4 regions of the Vreelandella sp. 162(4c) genome follow, and region 2 is predicted to be linked to each of the others. Evidence: predicted binding sites of a transcription regulator. Region 2 holds the regulator's gene; each other region holds the start of a gene.
What was found. The regulator PhoB, encoded in region 2, activates phosphate uptake and scavenging genes when phosphate is short. The targets are predictions, from matches to a motif close to TGTCATANNNNTGTCANA.
Positions count from the first base shown of each region.

Region 1: the regulator PhoB is predicted to act here: its motif matches at 2,247-2,264, upstream of phnC (phosphonate ABC transporter ATP-binding protein).
Region 3: the regulator PhoB is predicted to act here: its motif matches at 3,116-3,133, upstream of phnD (phosphate/phosphite/phosphonate ABC transporter substrate-binding protein).
Region 4: the regulator PhoB is predicted to act here: its motif matches at 2,219-2,236, upstream of AC4EYZ_RS15125 (PhoX family protein).

Region 1 is NZ_CM176981.1:4,389,943-4,395,420, reverse strand. Features, by position in the region: gene AC4EYZ_RS20285 (LysR family transcriptional regulator) at 107-1,045, opposite strand; gene AC4EYZ_RS20280 (zinc ribbon domain-containing protein YjdM) at 1,278-1,613, opposite strand; gene AC4EYZ_RS20275 (ester cyclase) at 1,713-2,102, shown strand; gene phnC (phosphonate ABC transporter ATP-binding protein) at 2,353-3,198, shown strand; gene phnD (phosphate/phosphite/phosphonate ABC transporter substrate-binding protein) at 3,195-4,064, shown strand; gene phnE (phosphonate ABC transporter, permease protein PhnE) at 4,074-4,904, shown strand; gene AC4EYZ_RS20255 (phosphonate dehydrogenase) at 4,914-5,478, shown strand, end outside.
Region 2 is NZ_CM176981.1:2,651,080-2,656,557, forward strand. Features, by position in the region: gene AC4EYZ_RS12185 (NAD(P)/FAD-dependent oxidoreductase) at 1-350, opposite strand, end outside; gene AC4EYZ_RS12190 (chorismate--pyruvate lyase family protein) at 488-1,063, shown strand; gene ubiA (4-hydroxybenzoate octaprenyltransferase) at 1,099-1,989, shown strand; gene phoB (phosphate regulon transcriptional regulator PhoB) at 2,115-2,804, shown strand; gene phoR (phosphate regulon sensor histidine kinase PhoR) at 2,807-4,093, shown strand; gene AC4EYZ_RS12210 (hypothetical protein) at 4,405-4,719, shown strand; gene AC4EYZ_RS12215 (hypothetical protein) at 5,370-5,478, shown strand, end outside.
Region 3 is NZ_CM176981.1:2,204,915-2,210,392, reverse strand. Features, by position in the region: gene AC4EYZ_RS10040 (alkaline phosphatase D family protein) at 1-1,133, shown strand, start outside; gene AC4EYZ_RS10035 (EAL domain-containing protein) at 1,296-3,053, shown strand; gene phnD (phosphate/phosphite/phosphonate ABC transporter substrate-binding protein) at 3,168-4,133, shown strand; gene phnC (phosphonate ABC transporter ATP-binding protein) at 4,211-5,071, shown strand; gene phnE (phosphonate ABC transporter, permease protein PhnE) at 5,068-5,478, shown strand, end outside.
Region 4 is NZ_CM176981.1:3,287,047-3,292,524, forward strand. Features, by position in the region: gene AC4EYZ_RS15115 (TonB-dependent receptor domain-containing protein) at 1-1,787, opposite strand, end outside; gene hemP (hemin uptake protein HemP) at 1,907-2,089, opposite strand; gene AC4EYZ_RS15125 (PhoX family protein) at 2,300-4,435, shown strand; gene AC4EYZ_RS15130 (hypothetical protein) at 4,544-4,879, opposite strand; gene AC4EYZ_RS15135 (LysR substrate-binding domain-containing protein) at 5,067-5,478, shown strand, end outside.

The sequences.
Region 1 (5,478 bases), 1.7 Mb from region 2:
GCCTGTTGCCACATCAGCAAGCACCGCTACTTTTCTGGCTAGGTTGCGTTACCGAATAAAAGAGGCGAAAAAATTGCCAACATTGCAATGAAGCGTGGAATGCCGTTCAAACAACCTCAGAGAAGGTTCTTACATTTTTCATTTCCAGCAGCCCATCCCATAACCGCTGGGCTTCTGCTGCGAGGGGCGCTGTGCGTCTCAGCAAGGTGATTTTTAATGGCACATCGAAAGCGGCACCTCCCGCTCGAACAAGCCGCTTAGCCCCAAGGTCTTCCCGCACTAGCGAATAGGGAAGCCACGCAACACCCAATCTTGATAACGTCATATGACGCAAACTATCAGCAAGACCAGCATCATGGTGTTGCTGTAAATTCAAACCTTGATTCACCAGCATGGCACTCAGCGACCAACCCAAATGGCACTCTTGGGAATAATTCAAAAATGAGAGTGGGGAGCCATCTGCAGCATGTAAATTAAACAGTGGCTGACCTGCGGCATTTGGTGCGCTAACAGGGATGAGAGACTCGGTATCTAGCTCAATTGAAGTGTAACTATCACTCTCTACTCCCAAACGCCTTGCAATAAGGTGTTCACCATCGAATAGTGCCGTTACATAGTCGGCCTCTCCCTGATCTAGAGTGGCTAGGCACTCCGGCAATGTATTAGCATCAATGCTAAATTTTGCCTGTGTGAACTGCTCTTGTAAGCGCGGCATCCAGTGAGGAAAAAATATCGCAGCCATAATGTGTGGTGAGCAAAATCGTATCCGCCTTTTCTGATCGTTAATATCATCAGCAACGGAGCGGCGAAATTGATCAAAAGCGCTAAGCGCTTGTGAAGCTACCATTTGCAGGCTTTGCCCTGCCTCCGTCAGCACTAGCTCCCCTTTACGCCGCTCAAACAGCGTGGTGCCTGCCCACTCTTCAAGGCCTTGAATACGACGACTCAAGCCTGAAACCGAAACATGCCGATGCTCAGCCGTGCGGCTAAAACTCTTGGTTTCACAAAGGGCCAGGAAATCTCTCAGGATTATCAAATCAGTCATTGAAGGCCTTCCGGCAGATAAGCTTTAGTCTTACTTTAGCTAAATAAATCGAAAGGAAATAGCGCTTTTGAATACTTTCCAACCCGCTGTCAAAGGCCTTAGAGCTGATTTTGTTGCCCTAGAACCAGATACCCGAAAACACGCTTCGCTTAAACGCTGAGTGAAGTGGTGATGGTGGGTGAGCCTCAGCTTACTGCGTCGTGTGGTGAATCGAAGAATTCCGGGGTCTTATTCAAGCTTTTTTCACAAAGTGGGCGGTCACCATCATGTCGCCGACGCCGTCGACCTTGCAGTCCAGTTGGTGATTCTTGCTATCCAAGAGCCGCTTGATAACCGCTTTGGTGCCCACCTTGAGTACCAATGAGCTGCCTTTGACCTTGAGGTCTTTGATCATCGTTACCTTGTCGCCTTCCGCTAACAGGGTGCCGTGGGCATCTTTTACCGTCACGGTCTCTTCTGCCTCAGCCTCAGAAGGGTTCCATTCGTGAGCGCATTCGGGGCAGATGAACAGGCTTTGATCCTGATAGACGAATTCGGATTGGCAATGGGGGCAAGGTGGGCACGACATGAATGATGACTTCTGTGGTTTGGTTTAGGCTGCTTATGATACTGAGCCTGTATACCCTTGGCGAATGCCTTCACGCCTGCCCAAGAAAGGAGAACCAGGATGAACAAACGTGACCTGGAAGCAACCTACCGTGATTACATCACCTGCCTCAATAATCAAGACTGGACGAACCTTGACCAGTTCGTGCATGACGATGTCCACCACAACGGCAGGCGCCTAGGGCTTGATGGTTATCGCGCCATGCTGGAAGCCGATTACGAGCAGATACCGGATCTTCACTTTAACATTGAGCTTTTGGCCGTTGATTCACCCCATGTCGCGTGCAGGTTGCGATTCGATGTCACACCCAAAGGTAGCTTCCTTGGCCTTGCGGTGGATGGCAAAAACGTGACGTTTTGCGAAAACGCGTTCTACCTGTTTAGCGATGGCAAGATTAGGGAGGTCTGGTCGGTCATTGATAAAGCCGCGATTGAGGCTCAGCTTGGTTAAACGTTGTGGTTATCTCCATTAACAAACGAATAGAGCAGAATATCGGATCGGTACGCCCAGCCTTGGTGGGCCTCGTTTTGTGACGATATTGGTCTAGAGAAGCGTTATCTGAGCCGTTTGACTGGCTACCTGCGCTCCTTGGATAGTCATTAACTTATCACCTGAACGACACAGCTTTGTCACTTAGGCGGGCTACCGTTGCATTGTAAGTCACAATAAAGTGAGCTTATACATTGCAGAAGGTGATCCAATGGAGCCTATTCAATCCTCTGACTTAATGCTCCGCATCGAGAAAATGGGGGTGACATATCCTGGGAATGTCCTCGCACTCCGCCCCACCACCGTCGATTTCCACAAAGGGGAGTTTACGGTACTACTCGGCCTTTCCGGTGCGGGTAAATCGACGTTACTGCGTTCTCTCAACCACTTGGTGCGGCCCAGCACTGGCAAAGTGATCTCGGCCGAGCTAGGTGCGCTCGAAACCCGGTCTACGGTACGCCGCCATCGGTGCAAAACCGCCATGGTTTTCCAGCACCATCAGCTCATTGAACGCCATACGGCGCTCCAGAATGTGCTGACCGGTCGGCTTGCTTACCACAGCACCTGGCGCAGTTTGTTTCCGCTACCCAGGCAGGAACAGGCGCTTGCTCTGCACTGCCTGGACCGCGTAGGCATGGCCGAGAAAGCGCTTACCCGGGTCGATCAACTCTCCGGCGGGCAGCAACAGCGGGTGGGCATTGCGCGTGCCTTGGCGCAGCAGCCCGCCATGATATTGGCGGACGAGCCAGTGGCCAGCCTTGACCCGGCAACCTCTGAGCGAGTGCTAACGCTACTGCGAGATATATGCCGTGAGGATGGTATTACCGCCATTATTTCACTGCACCAGCTGGAGTATGCCCAGCGGTTTGCTGACCGCATTATCGGGTTAGCGAATGCCCAAATCGTTTTCGATGCGGCCCCCTCACAGTTACAGCAACGCCACCTGAACGAGATCTACCACGGCACGCGCGGAGCTGTGACCGACGCCGCTGAGACCACCGAACCCAACCCTCAAACCACCACTCCCTCCCCGATAAAACTGGAGATTGCCCAATGAAACCGCTATTCAGCTTTTTCTTTGCCATCTGTCTTATGTTTGGAATCGCCATGCCGGCCTTGGCGGCGGACCCTGATCCAAATCCGGATCTATTAAAAGTCGCGCTACTCCCCGATGAAAACGCTTCTGAACTGATCAAACGCAACCAGCCATTGAAAGAGTATCTTGAAAGTACCCTTGGGAAAGAAATTGAGTTAATCGTCACCACGGATTACTCCTCCATGATCGAAGCCATGCGCTTTGGTCGCATCGACCTCGCCTACTTCGGCCCGCTCTCCTATGTGATGGCAAGAAGCAAAAGTGAGATCGAACCCTTTGCCGCCATGATTGTGGATGGCAAGCCCACCTATCGCTCCATCATTATTGCCAATGTCGATTCCGGCGTTGAGTCCTATGCGGATATCGAAGGCATGAAAATGGCCTATGGCGACCGTGCCTCTACGTCAAGCCACCTGATTCCCAAAACCGTGCTGCTTGAATCGGCGGGGCTGGAAGCAGGCGAGGACTATGAAGCCCATTTCGTTGGCTCCCATGATGCCGTGGCGGTGAACGTGGCCAATGGTAATGCGGATGCAGGCGGGCTATCGGAAGTGATCTTTGAGCACGTAATGGACCGCGGCCTGATAGACCGCAACCAGGTTAGGGTGTTGGGTCACAGCGGGGAGTACCCTCAGTACCCTTGGGCGATGCGTTCCAACCTGGACCCTGAACTCAAGCAGCAGATCCAGGATGCCTTCATCAGCATCGATGATGAAGAGATTCTGGACAACCTAAAAGCCGAAGGTTTCGCCGTTATCACGGACGCCGATTACGATGTGATTCGGGAAATGGGTAGTCTGCTCAACCTCGACTTCGGCAAGATGTAAGGGGGCATGATGAATCCGTCCAAAACAGTGCCGCCACCCCTTTCATCGCTTTCTCCTGACGCCGTGTTGGACGAACACGCCCGCGGCTGGCGGAGCAAGCTCTTCCAAGCGGGCTTGGTGCTGGCAGTGGTTCTTCTGGCGAGTTGGTATGTAGATCTGCTGGATTTTCGCACCCTGGCCAACGGGGTGCCTGCCATCGCTACCCTAATGGGAGAATCCCTACCGCCCGACTTTACCAACGCCATGGATTGGATAGCGCCGCTGGTCGATACCCTTGCCATGAGCATTGCCGGCACGGCGATAGCGGTCACTGCTTCCGTACCCCTGGCGTTCCTGGCCGCTCGCAATACCTCGCCCCACCCCGTGGTATTCCACGTAACCCGCACGCTGCTGAACGCTCTTCGCTCGGTGCCCGAGCTGATTATGGGCATTATTTTCGTTGCTGCCGTGGGGTTTGGCGCCTTACCGGGCGTGCTCGCGCTCGGCCTTCATTCTATCGGCATGGTGGGTAAATTCTTTGCCGAAGCGATCGAGCATGTCGACCCAGCCCCGGTAGAGGCCGCCAATGCCGCTGGCGCGACGCGATTACAGGTTCATTGGCACGCGGTGCTCCCGCAGGTGCTTCCGCAGTTTGCTGATGTCTCTATCTACCGCTGGGAATACAATTTCCGCGCCTCTACGGTGATGGGCATGGTGGGGGCTGGCGGGATCGGCTTCGAGCTAATGGGCTCTTTACGCGTCATGCAGTACCAGGAAGTCAGCGCCATCCTGATTGTCATACTCGTTATGGTGACGATGGTGGATAGCCTTAGCGGCCATCTTCGTAAGAAATTCAAGTAAGGAAATCAAATGAAACCAAGGGTTTTCATTACCCACCGGGTACACAACAGTGTGTTGGAAAGGCTGGAACAACACTGTGAAGTGATCACCAACCAGTCAGCCACTACCTTGACCGCCGCCGAGGTAAAGGCCCGCGCGGCAACCGCAGACGCCATGATGGTGTTTATGCCGGACCAGGTCAGCGAGGAATTTCTAGCGGGCTGTCCCAAGCTGAAAGTTATTGGTGCCGCCCTGAAGGGATACGATAATTTTGATGTGGAGGCCTGTACGCGTCATGGCGTTTGGCTGACCTTCGTGCCGGATCTGCTGACGGTGCCAACGGCTGAGCTAACCATCGGGCTAACCATTAGCCTAATCCGCCATGTCCGAGCGGCCGATGAGTACGTTCGTTCCGGCCAGTTCAAGGGATGGCAGCCCACGTTTTATGGGCTGGGGGTTGCCGGCGCGACCGTGGGTATCGTCGGCATGGGTCCCATCGGCCAGGCAGTGGCAACACGGCTCCAGGGGTGGGGCGCGAGCTTGCTGTATTCTCAGCCAGACGCCTTGCCCGCTGCTGAGGAGGCCGCGCTAGGCG
Region 2 (5,478 bases):
GCCAGTACCAGTGTGTCGTAGCCGAGCACCATGCCGCCTTCGAGCAGAATTGTTTGGTTATCCACATCCAGTGCGGTTACCTGGGTGTGGATAACCATTTGGGCATTTAGCTCTTCGCCCAGGTCAGTAGCGCTGCGCTGGGCTAATTGTTCGGGCACCAGGCCCTTGGCGAAGCCGGTGGAGAGCAACGGCTTGCTGTAATCATCGCCGCTGTCGGCGCTCACCAGCGTGATTGAGCGTTGGTCGCCCAATCGGCGCAACGCCCGGGCAAGGCCAACCCCTGCCATTCCAGTGCCAATAATCACCAGCGCAGCGTGCGAAGAGGTTTTCTGTGTTTGGGTGGCGGGCATGCAGACACCAAAAAAGTTGCTAAATAAGATTGCGAAAAAAGAAGCGCTAAACCGAGTCGTTAAAAAAGTTGCTGAAACAAAAGCCTTTCAGTGCCCATGTTACACTAGCCAACCCGTTAATTGCCCTGGAGAACTCGGTGACGGCTGCTGCTTTTCGGCAAACTCCTCTATTTTCCCGCTGGCGCCCGATTGATGCGGCGCGCCCGGCGATGAGTGCTTCCTGGTGGCAGTGGGTTGCCTCCACCGACTCGTTAACCGCCCGCTTAATGGTCGCAGGTGGCGAGAAGCCGTTTCGAGTACGACTGCTGCGCCAGGGGGTTGGTTGGCCGCGCCAGGATGAGGCTCAGGCGCTGGGCATTGGTGCCAAGCGTTACGCCTGGCTGCGGGAAGTGGCGCTGTGCTTAGATGGAACGCCATGGGTGGTGGCGCGCTCGGTCGCCCCGCTCTCACAGGTAAAGGGCCAACGGCTAGAGTGCTTGGGCGAGCGCTCGCTAGGTAGTTGGCTATTTCGCCAGCCGGGTTTAGTGCGTGGGCCATTGGAAGTAACGACGCATTCCCCCCAGTTTGCTAGCGTCAACGGCATACAGGAAGGCTGTGCCTGGGGAAGGCGCTCTGTTTTTTATCACGGCTGTAAGCACGGCAGTCTGTCATTATTAGTGCAAGAGTATTTTTTGACGGCGATGGCGGATGATCTTGGCCTGCCTTCGCGCTAGGCTAGCGCCTGCATCTTATTCTTCGTGAGGTAAGCATGGATCGTTCACTGTTGCGGCCGAAGGGATGGGCTCGCGTGGCAGATTTTTTACAGCTGATGCGCTTGAATCGGCCGATAGGCACATGGCTTTTGATGTGGCCGACGCTGTGGGCATTATGGGTGGCTGCGGAAGGTGTACCAGGGCGAAATGTGCTGCTGATTTTTGTGGCCGGCGTTTATGTGATGCGCGCTGCGGGCTGCGTGGTCAATGACTATGCGGATCGCCACTTCGATGGGCATGTGAAACGCACAAAACAACGTCCGCTAGCGACGGGCCGTATCAGCGAAACCGAAGCTCAACTGCTGTTTATCGCCCTGGTGGCCGCTGCGTTTATTCTGGTATTACTGACCAACTGGTTTACGGTGCTGCTCTCGCTGGGCGGGGTGCTGCTGGCGATTATTTATCCGTTTATGAAGCGCTATACCCACTTTCCTCAGGTGGTGCTGGGCGCGGCTTTTTCCTGGGCAATTCCGATGGCTTTTGGCGCCGTGCTCGGCCACGTGCCGCTGGAAGCATGGCTGCTATTCTGCGCTAATGTGTGCTGGACAGTGGCCTACGATACCCAGTACGCCATGGTCGATCGCGACGACGATTTAAAAATTGGCATTAAATCGACGGCCGTGCTGTTTGGAAATGCGGATCGTTTGATTATCGGCTTACTCCAGCTAGCCACCCTGGGGTTGCTGGCTTGGGTAGGCTGGCGGGTTGGTTTAGGTGGTTTCTTCTGGTTAGGGCTAGCGGCAATGGCAGCGACTTTTCTGCATCAGCAGCGCTTAATTCGCGACCAGGAGCGGGATGCCTGCTTCCAGGCGTTTCTCAATAATCACTGGTCGGGACTGCTGATTTTTGCCGGTATCGCGCTAAGTTGGTGGCCTGCGGCTGGCTGATCGAGGCGATTGTCATGTAATTGTCATCAAGTCATGGTGTTATCGTCACTGACATGTCATTGATCTGTTTATCTTTGAACTGTTTTTCTTTGAACTAGTTTCTTTGAACACCGTGAGGCTCTGGTATGACCGCCAAGACCGTTCTGATTGTCGATGATGAGGCGTCGATTCGCGAGATGATCGCGGTAGCGCTGGAAATGGCTGACTATCGCGTGCTCGAAGCGGATAACGCCCAGGATGCCCATGCCATGGTGGTCGACCACCAACCCGATTTACTGCTGCTGGACTGGATGATGCCCGGCACTAGCGGTATTGAGCTGGCGAGACGCCTAAAACGTGAAGAAACCACCGCTGAAATCCCGATTATTATGCTCACCGCGAAAGGCGAAGAGGATAATAAAATTCAAGGGCTTGAAGCCGGTGCCGATGATTATATCACCAAGCCTTTTTCACCCCGGGAATTGGTGGCACGGCTAAAAGCGGTGCTGCGCCGTGCGACGCCACGTGGCGTTGAAGACCCGATTGAGATTAACGGCCTGCTGCTTGATCCGGTGAGCCACCGGGTAAGTGCCCACGGCAAAGCGCTGGAAATGGGCCCCACCGAGTACCGTTTGCTGCAGTTTTTTATGACTCACCAAGAGCGCGCTTACACACGTAGCCAGCTGCTTGACCAAGTGTGGGGCGGCAATGTTTACGTTGAAGAGCGCACGGTCGATGTGCATATCCGCCGCTTGCGTAAAGCGCTGGGTGACGTGCATCAAAACCTGATCCAAACGGTTCGGGGTACCGGTTACCGTTTCTCTGCACGGGTGTAAATGTGCGTTTATGGAGTCGTGAGCTGTGGCGAATAGCGTGGCTGGCCACGCTGGGCACTTGCTTGGGCTGGCTGTTGGGCTCGGCTGGGCTGGGGCTCGCAGCAGGGCTTGCGGGATGCCTGTTTTACCACTTACGACAGTTACGCGAACTCTATTTGTGGCTCACCCTCCACCCTAACGATGAACCGCCTGCCGCTCGCGGGATGTGGGGCGAGCTATTCGATCGTTTATACCGCTATCAAAAAAGTCAGCGCATCACCCAAAGCCGTCTGCGGGCTACTTTGGCACGTATTCAAGAGTCGTCTGAAGCAATGCGTGATAGCGTGGTCATGCTTGATCGCCACGGTGATTTGGAGTGGTGGAACAGCGCCGCCACCGCCATGCTGGGGCTACAAACCGCCCATGATCGTGGTCAACACATTACCAACCTGCTGCGCGACCCGGGCTTTATCAGCTATTTTAATTCGCGTAACTACAGTGAGCCGTTAACGCTCACCTCACCGATTGATGAACGGCGAATCCTGCAGTATCAAATTACCCTCTATGGTGACGACGAACGCTTAGTGATGGCTCGCGATATCACCCGCTTGCATCGTCTTGAGCAGATGCGGCGCGACTTTGTCGCCAACGTTTCCCATGAGTTACGTACGCCGCTGACCGTTCTCTCCGGCTATTTGGAAACCTACAGTGATATCTCCGACCAGCTTCCGCCGCGCTTGGGACGTAGTATTCAGCAAATGCAGGAACAGACCCAGCGGATGCAGAATCTGGTCAACGATTTATTGCTGCTCTCGCGTTTGGAAATTGACCAGGGCGGCCAAGATCATCATCCACTGCCACTCGAGCCTTTACTGCAAAGCGTTTGTGATGATGCGCTGGCCCTATCGCATCAACGTCATACCATTACCGTCGCCCTTGAGAGCGATGCCCGACTGTTAGGCAGTGAACAGGAGATTCGCAGCGCCGTCTCTAACCTTGCCTTTAATGCGGTTCGCTACACGCCTGCTGGCAGCCAAATCACCCTGCGCTGGAAAGCTAGCGCTACTGGTGGCGGCTATATCGATGTGGAAGATAACGGTGAAGGGATTGATCCCGTTCATATTCCCCGACTAACAGAACGCTTTTACCGTGTTGATAAGGGGCGCAGCACTGCGACTGGCGGCACAGGTTTAGGCTTGGCGATCGTTAAGCACGTGCTATTGCGCCACGATGCGCAACTACAAATTGAGTCCCTTCCCGGCAAGGGTGCGTTGTTTCGCTGCGCCTTCCCCCCCTCGCGTCTTGTTTAATTTAGCAAGTCATTCCATCGCATAATATTTGTAACAATGTGCAATATTGGCATGCAAGGTTGGTAAAGCTTTACCCATGTGCCATTTTTACACAGCTCAAAGCGTTGTGTCGTGACTCAGTTGATGCCTTTTTGGCATAACTTATTTTTAAGTAAGAGTTTGATTTTGTTGTTTTTATTTATATTCTTCAGTTTTTTGGCATGCCTTCTGCAGAGTACAGATTGAAGGAAGATGACCGCAGGAATTGCTGGCTTCTCAGTAAGCCTTTCTTTCTTCATTAAGCGGTACTAAACAGCGATCGGAGGTAGGATATGACGTCCAAGGATTTTCTCAAGAAAGCTGGCATTTTAGGTGTATCTTTTGGTCTGATGGCAAGCCCATTAGCTTTTGCACAAACTGATGAAAATTCGGCGATTGACGAAAACCAAGGTATTACCGCTGACGAGCAACCGATGGATTCCCAAGGTACCGGTAGTTCAACTGGCAGTGATACAACAGACATGACTGACGATTTAACCCATGACGAAGGTGATGGTGCCAGCGACATGGATCCGCAATCAAGCAGTCACTCAGACGATGCTGAGTATGACAAGGATGAGCTTGTAGAAGAAAATGGCGGTAGCTAATTATCTATGACCTTTTAGATATCATTAAAAGCTTTTCAGAGAATGAATAAGCGATTAACAGGATGTTACAAAAGCAAGAATGCTTTTAAGATTCACGGATGAATCAGTAGGCAATCAGAACACTAGTCAGGGTTAATTCCAAGGTTGGAGCCCCGCACAAGGAGTGGAAGCTAGCGTTAGTTATTACCTATAGCCAATTCTGATATCGGGCCCCGCAATGCGGGGCCTAATTTTTGCTGCCTACTTTTTATCTCGCTTATTCCCCCGCTACTTTCTCCCCTATCTTTTCCGCCGATCTTTCTTTGCGCCTCTCTATCCAATGCCATGTTTTGTTTTTTATGAATTGATGCCGTAGCGCTTTGTTGGCATCGAGCCTTTTATTTTGCTGAGTGTGTCATAAAGGCACAGACAGTTTTGCGCATGTGTCATTAGTGCACATGTAATTAGCGTGCTTTTGTTTTTAGCGGCGTATAATTGTGCGCAATGTATTTATTTTAAATTATTGATTTATATAAGTATTTTATTTTTATAAGAGAGTTGGCATTACATATGCTCTCTAGAGGTAGTGAAGCTAGCCGCAGTGAGATCTGGCCAGAGAGCCCTTCTCACTTCACTTCAGCGGTATCAAACGGTCACCAGGAGTAAATAGTATGTTTAACGATTTTGTTAAAAAAGCAGCCGTCGTAGGTCTCTCTTTTGGTTTGCTGGCAAGCCCGCTTGCCTTTGCCCATATGTCCATCGAAGCAAATCAAGATTTGA
Region 3 (5,478 bases), 450 kb from region 2:
ACTGCCTGGTGTGGTCACCGGTGCCCTGGCAGGTAATTGCCCCTGAAGCGCCTGCCTTAGATGAAAAAGACGCCGAGCTCTATCGTCAGGAGCAGGCGATAATCGATGCCTTTGCTGAAGGCTTGCCCCAATGCGCTCGGGTGATGGCGCACCTGCCCAGCCTGATGATCTTCGATGACCACGACGTTACCGACGACTGGAACCTAACCGCCGACTGGGAGCGCGCCGCCTACGGTCACCCGTTCTCTAAGCGAATTATCGGTAACGCCCTGGTGGCCTATCTGCTTTGCCAAGCCTGGGGTAACGATCCGGATAAATTGAATCCGTTAGTCCACCATGCCTTGACCCTGCTGGGTGATGGCGACCAACCGCTAGTCTGCGCTGAACAGGATGGGCTGATTGAGCGGCTGCTGCGTTTTCAGGGCTGGGAGTTTCAGGTGCCCGGCACTCCCACACTAATCGTGCTGGATACCCGCACCCGGCGCTGGCGCAGCGAACGCAGCCCGCATCGGCCTTCAGGCTTGATGGACTGGGAGGCGCTAATGGAAATGCAGCAGGCGCTAATGGGGGCCAAAAGTGCGGTGATTGTCTCTCCCGCACCGATGTTCGGCGTCAAGTTGATAGAGGGAATCCAAAAGCTGTTTACCCTTGCTGGTAAGCCGCTGGTGGTGGATGCCGAAAACTGGATGGCTCACCGGGGAGCGGCCAATACGCTGCTGCAAATTTGGCAGCACTCCAAAACCCCAGGCAACTACGTGATTCTATCTGGCGACGTGCACTACTCGTTTGTCTACGACATTGTGGTGCGTCATCAGCGCCGTTCTCCCCATCTGTGGCAGATCACCTCAAGCGGGATCAAAAACACCTTTCCCAAAAACCTGCTCAATACCTTTGACCGGCTCAATCGCTGGCTCTACGCGCCGTGGTCGCCGCTTAATTGGTTCACCAAGCGCCGCAAACTAAGCGTTCACCCCCGCGATCCTGACCGCGCCAGCGCGGGTGAACGGCTGTGGAACGCCAGCGGCATTGGCTTAGTAACGCTGGATGAAAAAGGCCACCCTATCGATATCCGACAGCTCGACGCCGACGGTAGCGAGGTGGTCTTTCCGGCGCGGGAGAAACCGCTCATTTAACGTCAGTGTAGCGTCAACTGACTGATGTCCTTGATGATTGTCATTATAGCGTCACAAAAATGACGCACGCTTGCTTGCAGCTTATCAACCAACTCCAGGGAAGGTGACACATCATAGGAACCACCGCTGGTTATTAGGGTGGCAGAATAGGGCAGCAGGCAAATGACCGCACAAGAATCGCAGTGGTTGCAAAAGATTATTGCAACAGAAGAGTTGCACGTGCTCTTTCAGCCCATTGTGGATGCCAGCCAGCAGGCGATTTATGGCTACGAAGCACTGATTCGTGGGCCTAAAACATCGCCGCTTCACTCGCCGTTACGACTGTTTGAAGTAGCCACTCAGGCCGGAAAGCTGGTGGAATTAGATATACTCTGCCGACGGTTAGCCATCTACCGCTTTGCAGAGCTCGATCTGCCGGGCCTGCTGTTTCTTAACGTTATGCCGTTGACGATCGTAGAGCGTGATTTTCGCGAAGGCTTAACGCTTGGCTTTATTCGTGACAGCGGCTTGCCCCCAGAGCGGGTGGTGATCGAGCTCACTGAACACGTGCCAATCCACGACTACGAGCTAATGCGCCAAGCGGTGGATCACTACCGCACCATGGGCTTCCAGGTGGCGCTGGATGACCTCGGTGCAGGTCACTCAAGCCTGCGCCACTGGTCGGAGCTGCGCCCGGATTTCGTTAAACTCGACCGACACTTTATCTCCGGCATTGACCAGGATCCTGCCAAGCGAGAGTTCCTGCGTTCGATTCTCGATGTGGCGCGTAGCCTGGACTGCCAAGTGATCGCCGAAGGGGTGGAGACCGCTGCTGAGCATCTTTGCTTGTGGGAACTCGACCGTGGGCTCGCACTACTACAAGGCTTCTATTTCGCCCGACCCAACCAGCAGCCGCCTTTAGAACTCAATATGGTGCTGCCAGCGAGCACCCAATTAAAAAGCCCTGCGGGTCGCACCACGCGCTCGATTTTACGGGCTACCGATGCCATAACTACGGATTGCGCAGTGCCGTATATCTCCGAGCGATTTCGCCAACAACCCAGTTTGCGCTGTGTGGCCGTGCTGGAGAATGGTAAGCCCGTGGCTGTGGTGCGACGCAACTCGTTTTTAACTCTATTTACCAACCCCTATAGCCATTCGCTTTATGCCAAGCGCCGTGTGCTGGACGTTGCTGATGCACGCATGCTGGTGGCCGAAGCGGATACTCCGCTTGAGATTTTGAGTCAGAAGTTGACCGACAGCCGGGATATTGAGCAAGAGGACTTTGTCATCGTTAACGCTAACGGTGACTACCTGGGGATGGGCAATATCGTTGACCTTTTGCGTGAGATTACCGCGATTCAGGTGCGCCAAGCGCGGCATGCCAACCCGCTCACCGGCCTGCCGGGTAATATCCTGATCAATGAAACCCTGGCGGCTTATTTGGCCTCCGGGCATGGGTTTGCTGCGGCCTATGTTGACTTGGATAACTTTAAAGCCTTTAACGATGCCTATGGCTACGCCCGAGGTGACCACATCATCATTTCGCTATCGCGGCTGCTGCAAGCACAGGTAGAGAATGCCGGGGGCTTTATTGGCCATATTGGCGGCGATGATTTTATGATGTTGCTGCCGCTTGAGTACTGGGAAAGTGTTTGTCAGCAAATTCTACACTCATTCGAGGTGATGGCTCCGGGCTTCTATGAAGAGGCTGACCGCCTTCAGGGCGGGATTCACATCGAAAACCGTCAAAATAGAATGACGTTTTTTCCCTTTGTGAGCGTCTCGATTGCGGTAAAACCCATCCATGATACGACTACCTGCCAATCGCTGGATATCGCAGGCGAGCTTTCTGAGCTGAAGCACCAGGCGAAAAAAATTCCCGGTAACAGCCTGTTTGTAGAGCGCCGCGGTCACGAGGCTTTTCAAGCTGTAGATTAACTGTCCTTCGCCAAAACGTCACGAAGTGGTCATATAAGTGCCCCATTTTTGTCATCTGGAGTCGTCAGGATGTTGTCATCTTTTAATAACTCTACAGAACGCTACAGGTGACCCATGCAGACATTATCCCTCTCCCGCACGTTAATCAGTGCCGCCGTTGCCAGTGCCTTCGCCTTGGTCGCAGTGAACGCCTCTGCGGATCTTTCATCGCGCTATGTGGATAACGATGGCGATATGGTTGCCGATGTTCCCAGCGACGAGTCACAGTGGGTGGATCCGGATACCTTGGTGTTTGCTTATACGCCGGTTGAAGATCCTGCGGTTTACGCTGATGTCTGGTCTGGTTTTTTGGATCACCTGAGCGAAGCCACCGGCAAAAAAGTCCAGTTCTTCCCGGTGCAGTCCAATGCTGCCCAGCAGGAAGCGCTGCGCGCTGGCCGTCTCCACGTAGCCGGTTTCAATACCGGTGGCGTACCGGTCGCGGTTAACTGCGGTGGTTTCCGCCCCTTCGCCATGATGGCCGCGGAAGATGGCAGTTTTGGCTATGAAATGGAGATCATTACCTACCCCGGAAGCGGCATTGAAGCCGTTGAAGACTTGCAGGGTCGCCAACTAGCGTTTACCTCAGAAACCTCTAACTCTGGCTTCCGCGCCCCCTCGGCGCTGCTGCGCTCTGAGTACGGTATGGAAGCGGGTGAAGATTTTGAGACCGCTTTCTCTGGTTCTCACGACAACTCCATTCTCGGCGTGGTTAACGAAGATTACGACGCGGCGGCGATTGCTAACTCCGTAGGCAAGCGGATGATTTCCCGCGGTGTAGTGAACGAAGGTGATTACGACATTATCTACACCTCACAAACCTTCCCCACCACCGCTTACGGGCTGGCGAATAACCTGAACCCGGAACTTGCCGAGAAGATTCAGGATGCGTTCTTCAGCTACGACTGGGAAGGCACTGCCCTAGAGTCAGAATTCGCCAACTCCGGCGAAGCGCAGTTTATTCCGATTACTTATCAGGAAAACTGGGCGGTTATCCGCACCATCGCTGACGCCAACGGCGTGACCTACGACTGCGATTAATCTTTAAGCAGTACCCCAATACGATCGGCCAGGAGGGCAACCTTCTGGCCGAACCGCTATGTAGATGAGGCACTTCCATGTTGACACTCACCGGCGTTGGTAAACGTTACCCTACCGGGGATCGAGCGCTGACGGATATTGAACTAACGCTGCCCAAAGGCCAAGTGATGGCGCTGATTGGCCCATCTGGCGCGGGTAAAAGCACACTGATTCGCTGTGTGAACCGGTTGGTTGAGCCTACTCAGGGCAGTATTCGCCTGGACGGCACGGAACTGACGAAGCTCTCGGGACATAAGCTGCGTCATGCCCGCCGCTCCATGGGAATGATTTTTCAAGAGTATGCGTTAGTAGACCGCCTAACCGTGATGGAGAACGTGCTTTCAGGTCAGCTCGGTTATGTGGGATTTTGGCGCAGCTTCCTGCGCCGCTACCCGCAGGAGGCTGTGATTGAAGCCTTCCGTCTATTGGAGCGAGTGGGGTTGCCGCATGCCATCGATAAACGTGCCGATGCCCTGTCTGGCGGCCAGCGCCAGCGGGTGGGTATCGCCAGGGCGCTCCTGCAAAGTCCTAAGCTGTTGCTGGTGGATGAACCCACCGCCAGCCTTGACCCAAAAACTTCGCGCCAAATCATGCGTTTGATTCGTGAGCTGTGCGCAGAGCGCGAACTGGCGGCGATCATCAATATTCACGACGTAGCGCTGGCCCAGCAATTTGCTGACCGCATTGTCGGCCTGCGGGCGGGTGAAATCGTCTTTGATGGCCTTCCCAGCGAACTCACCAGTGAGATCCTCACCACGATTTATGGTGAAGAGGACTGGGACACCACGCCTGAGCCAATGGACGAAGAAGTCAGCGGCGATGAGACGACTAACACTGCTCCGATTAATCCTCCCTACGCGCGGGTGATGTCGTCAATCGAAGCGGGGGCAGCACGATGAGCGAGCAGGCACGCCAGCAGGCGGCGCAGCACGGTCAGTGGCGGCGACTACCGCTAATTGAAAGTCCTCGCTTGCGCTGGGGGCTTGCCATTGGTGCAGTGGTGTATCTGTTTTTAGCGCTTGCCTCGGTAGAGGTGAACTGGGAGCGGGTGGCGGAAGGCGCAGGCCGGGCGGTTAATTTTTTAGGCGCCTTTATGCAGCCTGACTTTGTCAGCCGCTACGACGATATCGTCGCGGGCTTGCTGGAAAGTTTGACCATGACGCTCACCTCCACGGTATTGGGTGTACTGCTGGCGATACCCGTGGGTTTAGGGGCAGCGCGTAACATTTCACCACTGCCGATCTACTTTGTGTGCCGCGCGATTATCGCCGTTTCGCGCACGTTCCAGGAGATCATCATCGCGATT
Region 4 (5,478 bases), 640 kb from region 2:
AAAGATTGGGCAAAACGCGCTTGCCAGCCCAGGCGGATATCGCTGTTATACAGAACCACCTCGCTTCCCAGGGTGGCTTCCAACGGTGTTTGACTGCCTAGGGGCTCGCCAGAATCGCGGTCTTTACCGGAGACTTCCGAAAGGCCCACAAAGCTTGTGAGAAGCGGGAAGGCGCTGGGCTGCCAAGTCACTCGAGCGTCATAGCCCCATAGCTGGGCGCGCTGAACGTTCACCGCCTGGGTGGTGCCCGCCATGATGTCGACGTGGGTGTCGATAAAATCGTCGGCGCGGGTGTCGAAGTAGCTGGCACGAACCTGCCAGTCGCCCTGATGCCAAACCACGCCGCTTTCCCAGGTGTGGCTAGATTCAGGCGAGAGACTAGGGTTGGGAATCCAGTAATTGTCCGGTGTGCAGAAGGCTGGCCCGGCGCAGAAACCGGCAAAGTGGCGCTCGTTGGCGTAAAGCTCGGAAAGACTCGGGGCACGGAAGGCCTCAGCGTAGCCCGAAAACAGCATCAAAGCGTCATCAGGCCGCCAGGCAAGACGAAAACGTGGCGACACTTGGTCGTGGACGCTATCGGCATTGTTTTGTCCGCTGGCGTCGTAGCGGTCGTAGCGAGCGCCCAGGCCAATATCAAACTGCCCGGCGCCGCCATCGGCCAGATAGCGTCCAGCGGTAAGCGTGGTGTCGAGATAGGCTGCCTGGGTGTCGATGTCGGCTTTAGGAAAGCCATTCGCTTCGCCATCTGGCCGTTGGCGGGCCTGCTCCAATTCGGCGCCGAACACCAGCGTTTGCGAAAGCCAGCCGTGATCCATGGTGTGGAAGCCGTCGCTCTGAAGACCGGCCCGCTCTAGGGTACGGTTGGCCTGGGGCTCGTCGATATCCTGCTGGCTAAAGGTAAGCTGCGAGGTGACTTCGGTGGCAGCGCTGGGCTGCCAGCGGTGGCCCAACTGGACGTTGTTGCTTTCCACATCGCGATCGCGCAGCGGATTGCTGGCATCGGTTGAAAGCTGCTGTGGGTTGGCGGGCTGGGTGGCGCGTTCGTCGTAGTGCTGCCAGCTGATAAATAGCCGCTGGTCGTCGCTTGGCTCCCAACCGCCTTTTAGCAGCAGGCTATTGAGGGCGGCATCCTCTTCGGCTTCATCGCCCCCCGCGCGGCGAATATCGCCGGATTCACTGCGGCCGATTGAAAACAGGCCATCCACCTGGCCGTTGGCGGTATTGCGGCGGCCGAAGCCAGTCAGGCTCCCCCGCATTTCGTCGCTGGCCGTCGCACCGCCTACGGAAAGGCGTACGCCGCTATTTTCGCCGGGGGCAAGCAGGTCGTTGGCATTCACACTGGTGAAGCTGACGACACCGCCCATGGCATTGCTGCCGTAAAGGCTGGAGAGCGCACCGCGCGCTATCTGTACTTCTTGAATCAAGCCAGGGTCGAGAAAGAAGTTACCGATGTGGCCGGTGGAGATATCCTGACGAACACCATCCAAACGCACCAGCACCCCTTTGCTGCCAAAGCCGCGCATACTTAAGGTTTGGCCATTTCGGCGCCCTTGGCCAGCCACATGCAGGCCGGGTTGGCGGCTAAGCACGTCTTCAACCCGGCTGGCGGTGGCCAGCACAGCATCATCGCGATCAATAATATCGATAATCAGCGGCGCCCGGGAAAGGTCAGTAGGCGCCCGGGTGCCGGTGACCGTCACTGGGTTAAGCCCGGCGTCGTCCGCTTGGGCGGCTAGCAGTGGAAGCAGCGTTAAAAAGAGGCCACCAAAAGCGCGTGTGTGGTTCATAAGCCAGAGATTTCCAACAGGGATAAGTGGAAGAGGTCGCTGGCTGGGTGCGATGGGCTACCTGGCTGGCTTTGCCGTATAAATCTTTAAATTAATCAGGGGCTAAAATATTAAGAGCTTTATGCGTTAAGGATTAACTTGCCGCTTTTAGTACGGCGCAACACATAGCGGCGCTGTTCATGGTGAATAACCAATTGGCCTGAGTTACCAAGTAATTCTTTGCTATTCACCTCGTGGGCCACCTCGCGGGTCGTCGAGGCCGACGTATCTCCCTGGCCAGTGCCCTTAGCGGGTAACTGCATGAGAGAGTAACTCCTGTGTTAATGATAACTATTAGCGTTAATTTAGCAGAGTTGCAGACATCCCTCAATAGGGTTTGGGGAGTAAAAGTGGCTAGCATTCGACCGTTCTTCATCTAAATGCAGGCGCTCCGTCATCGTGCTGTCATTAAGCTTCTTTAGTGTCTCCTAACGTTCAATCGTTGGCTTACAAACGATCAGGGGGAGACCAAAATGAGTAAAGAGATCGAAGATCATCGCCTGTTTAACCACAGCGGCAATCAACCTTTTGCGGAAGTATTGGCGCGCCATGTATCCCGGCGCGATGTGATGCGCGGTGGTTTGAGCATGGCGGCTGCCTCGATGCTTAGTTTTGGCGGTGCTGCGCAAGCGCTTGCCTCAAGCAGCAACCAAAAGACACCCCTGACGCTGGCGTTTGAGGCGGTTAAAGGGTCACGCACCGATGCCGTTGTGGTGCCGGAAGGTTATGTTGCCCAAGTCTTGGTGCCGTGGGGCACGCCGCTGAACCAAAATGTTACCTGGCAGCCCGAACAGCCGATGACCGCTGAGCGTCAGGCGGAGAGTGTGGGTATGCACCATGACGGCATGGCCGGTTTTGCCCTGGATACCGACAACGCCTCGCGTCGTTTTGTGCTGGCGCTCAACAATGAGTATATCGATCAAGCCGCGCTATGGGCGCCCCAAGGTGGCCCCACTAATGCTGATGAGGGCCAGCGGCCAGCAGAGGAGTCGCGCACCGAAATCAACGCTCACGGTGTCACCCTTGTTGAGGTCGAAAAGAACGCCAGCGGCCAATGGGCGCACGTGCCGGGATCGCGCTATAACCGGCGCCTCACCAGTGCGACGACGATGGAGCTTTCCGGGCCAGTGGCGGGCAGTGACTACGTCAAAACCCGCTTTTCGCCTGAAGGCACCCAAACCCGTGGTACAAACAATAACTGTGGTAACGGGGTAACGCCCTGGGGCACCTATATTGCCTGTGAAGAGAACTGGCCCGATATCTTTGTGAACCGCGGTGAACGCTTCCAGGACGATGCCCGGATTGGTATTCCCACCGATAAAAGCCGCTATGGTTGGGATACTTCGGCAGGTGATGCCTCTGAACAGAATGACGAATTTGCTCGCTTCGATATTACCCTGCGCGGCGAGCGTGCCGAAGACGATTACCGCAACGAAGCACGCACCTTCGGCTACCAGGTGGAAGTCGATCCCTATAGTGATGCATTGGCGGTTAAGCGTACGGCGCTTGGGCGTTTCCGCCATGAAGGGTGTTGGTTAGGCAAGCTGGAAGCCGGCCAGCCGGTGGTCTATTACTCTGGCCATGATTCTCGCAACGAGTACGTATATAAATATGTTTCGGATGCTGCCTGGGATCCCACCGATGCCAACCGCCCAGGTGAAGAGTACGATCGTCTTGCCATTGGCAACAAATACCTGAATAACGGCACCCTCTATGTGGCCCGTTTCCACGCCGATGGCAGCGGTGAGTGGCTGCCGCTAACGCCTAGCACCCAAACGCGCGATGGTCGTACACTAGCGGCGGCGTTGGGGCTAGCTAACGACGATGCGGCAGGTATCATCATCAACACCTGCGATGCAGCGGATTTGTTGGGCGCCACGCCGATGGATCGCCCGGAGTGGGCCTCTGTTGATCCCGCCTCGGGCGAGGTGTATCTCACCCTGACCAATAACTCACAGCGCATCGGTGAAGATACACAGCCAACCTACACCAACAACGGTGACGGCTTGGAACAGGTAGGCGTTGGTTATGACTTAGCGCCTACCAATGCCGCCAACCCTCGCGCTAATAACGAAGCTGGGCATATTATCCGCTGGCGCGAAAGCCGGCTCCCGAATGCCTTCACTTGGGAGGTGTTTGTGTTTGGCGCGGCAGCTGACGATGCCGATAATCACTCGGGCCTGACCGAAATGAATCAGTTTGCCAGCCCCGATGGGCTCTGGTTCGACGAGCGCGACGATGGTCAGGGTATCCTCTGGATCCAGACCGATAATGGTTATGATGGGGTCACCGAGTACACCAACGACCAACTGCTTGCCGTGGTACCTAATGGGCTAGACGACATCCAGGGAACCGGCCCGGTGGTTAACAGCAGCAACCAGCAGCAGCTTAAGCGCTTTGCGGTAGGGCCGAACGGCTGTGAAGTGACGGGTATTTTTGCCACGCCGGATAAAACCGCGCTGTTTATTAACATTCAGCACCCGGGTAACTGGCCCGCGGATGGTAGTGAGCTAGTGCAAGACGCCACTGTTGCAGCCAGCGGCCAAGTACGCCCTCGGGCGTCAACCGTTGTTATTCAAAAACGTGATGGCGGGCCGATAGGAGTTTAAAAGCAGGCGTTGAGCAAAAAGCTTAGTAACTATATGAGATGCTTAAAACGCTATTAAGGGCTTCATTAAAAGCTTCGAACCTGGGAGAGGTTCGAAGCTTTTTTGATTCTAGGCCTGCTGAACTTGCCGCTTTTTCTGCCGGGCTTCTAGCGCGTGAATGGCATCGACCTTCAATGGGAGCTGGTTGGCCCAGAGAATATCTTCTCGACAATGGCCAATATCCAACAGTACGTGGTCATCGTAGGCTAGTAGCGGCAGTATATGGCGGCGGAAAAGCCAACGCCGCCGGTAACGCCACCAGGCCATATCGAGCGTACGAATTAACCTCATCGACGGCATGGCAGGCATGTAAAAATGCAGTGCTGGTGGCTTGGGCGGCGGCGCCAGTTGGCGAGCTTTTTCCCAGGCGTTATGGGCATGTTGGGCTGGGCATTCACACTTCATCGCGCACCTCCTTTTATTCACAACGGCTGTACAGTCAATGACGCCAGGGCGCTAACTGGGCAGCTGTGATCAGTGATTAATAAGTGGGAGGGTCGCGACCTCTGGTTATCAGCTTGGTACTTTGCCTTGGATCAATCAAACGAAAAGATCTACACTGAGTGTTAAGTTTTTCTGAAAGGTGGGCGGAATGAATCAACTATCGACCATGGCTCCCAGCCGGGTTGCCTTACCGCTACTGGATAGCGAGGTGCTGCGCACCTTTGTGACAATTGCGGAGAGCGGCAGCTTCACCCGCGCCGCCCAGCAGCTGTTTCGCACTCCTTCAGCGCTAAGTATGCAGATCAAACGTCTGGAAGAGACGCTCGGGCAAACGCTGTTTGTGCGCGAGGCGCGGTACGTACGCCTGACTGCCGAGGGGGAAGTGCTGCTGGGCTATGGTCGACGGCTGCTTAAGCTCAATGCCGAAGCCGTCACACAGTTTTTAGCCCCCACCATAGAAGGGCGCGTGGGACTGGGGATAACGGATGATGTCGTCGGGCGTATCCTGCCCACTGTGTTGGCTCAGTTTGCCCGCTCGCACCCGGCGGTGCAGGTTGATG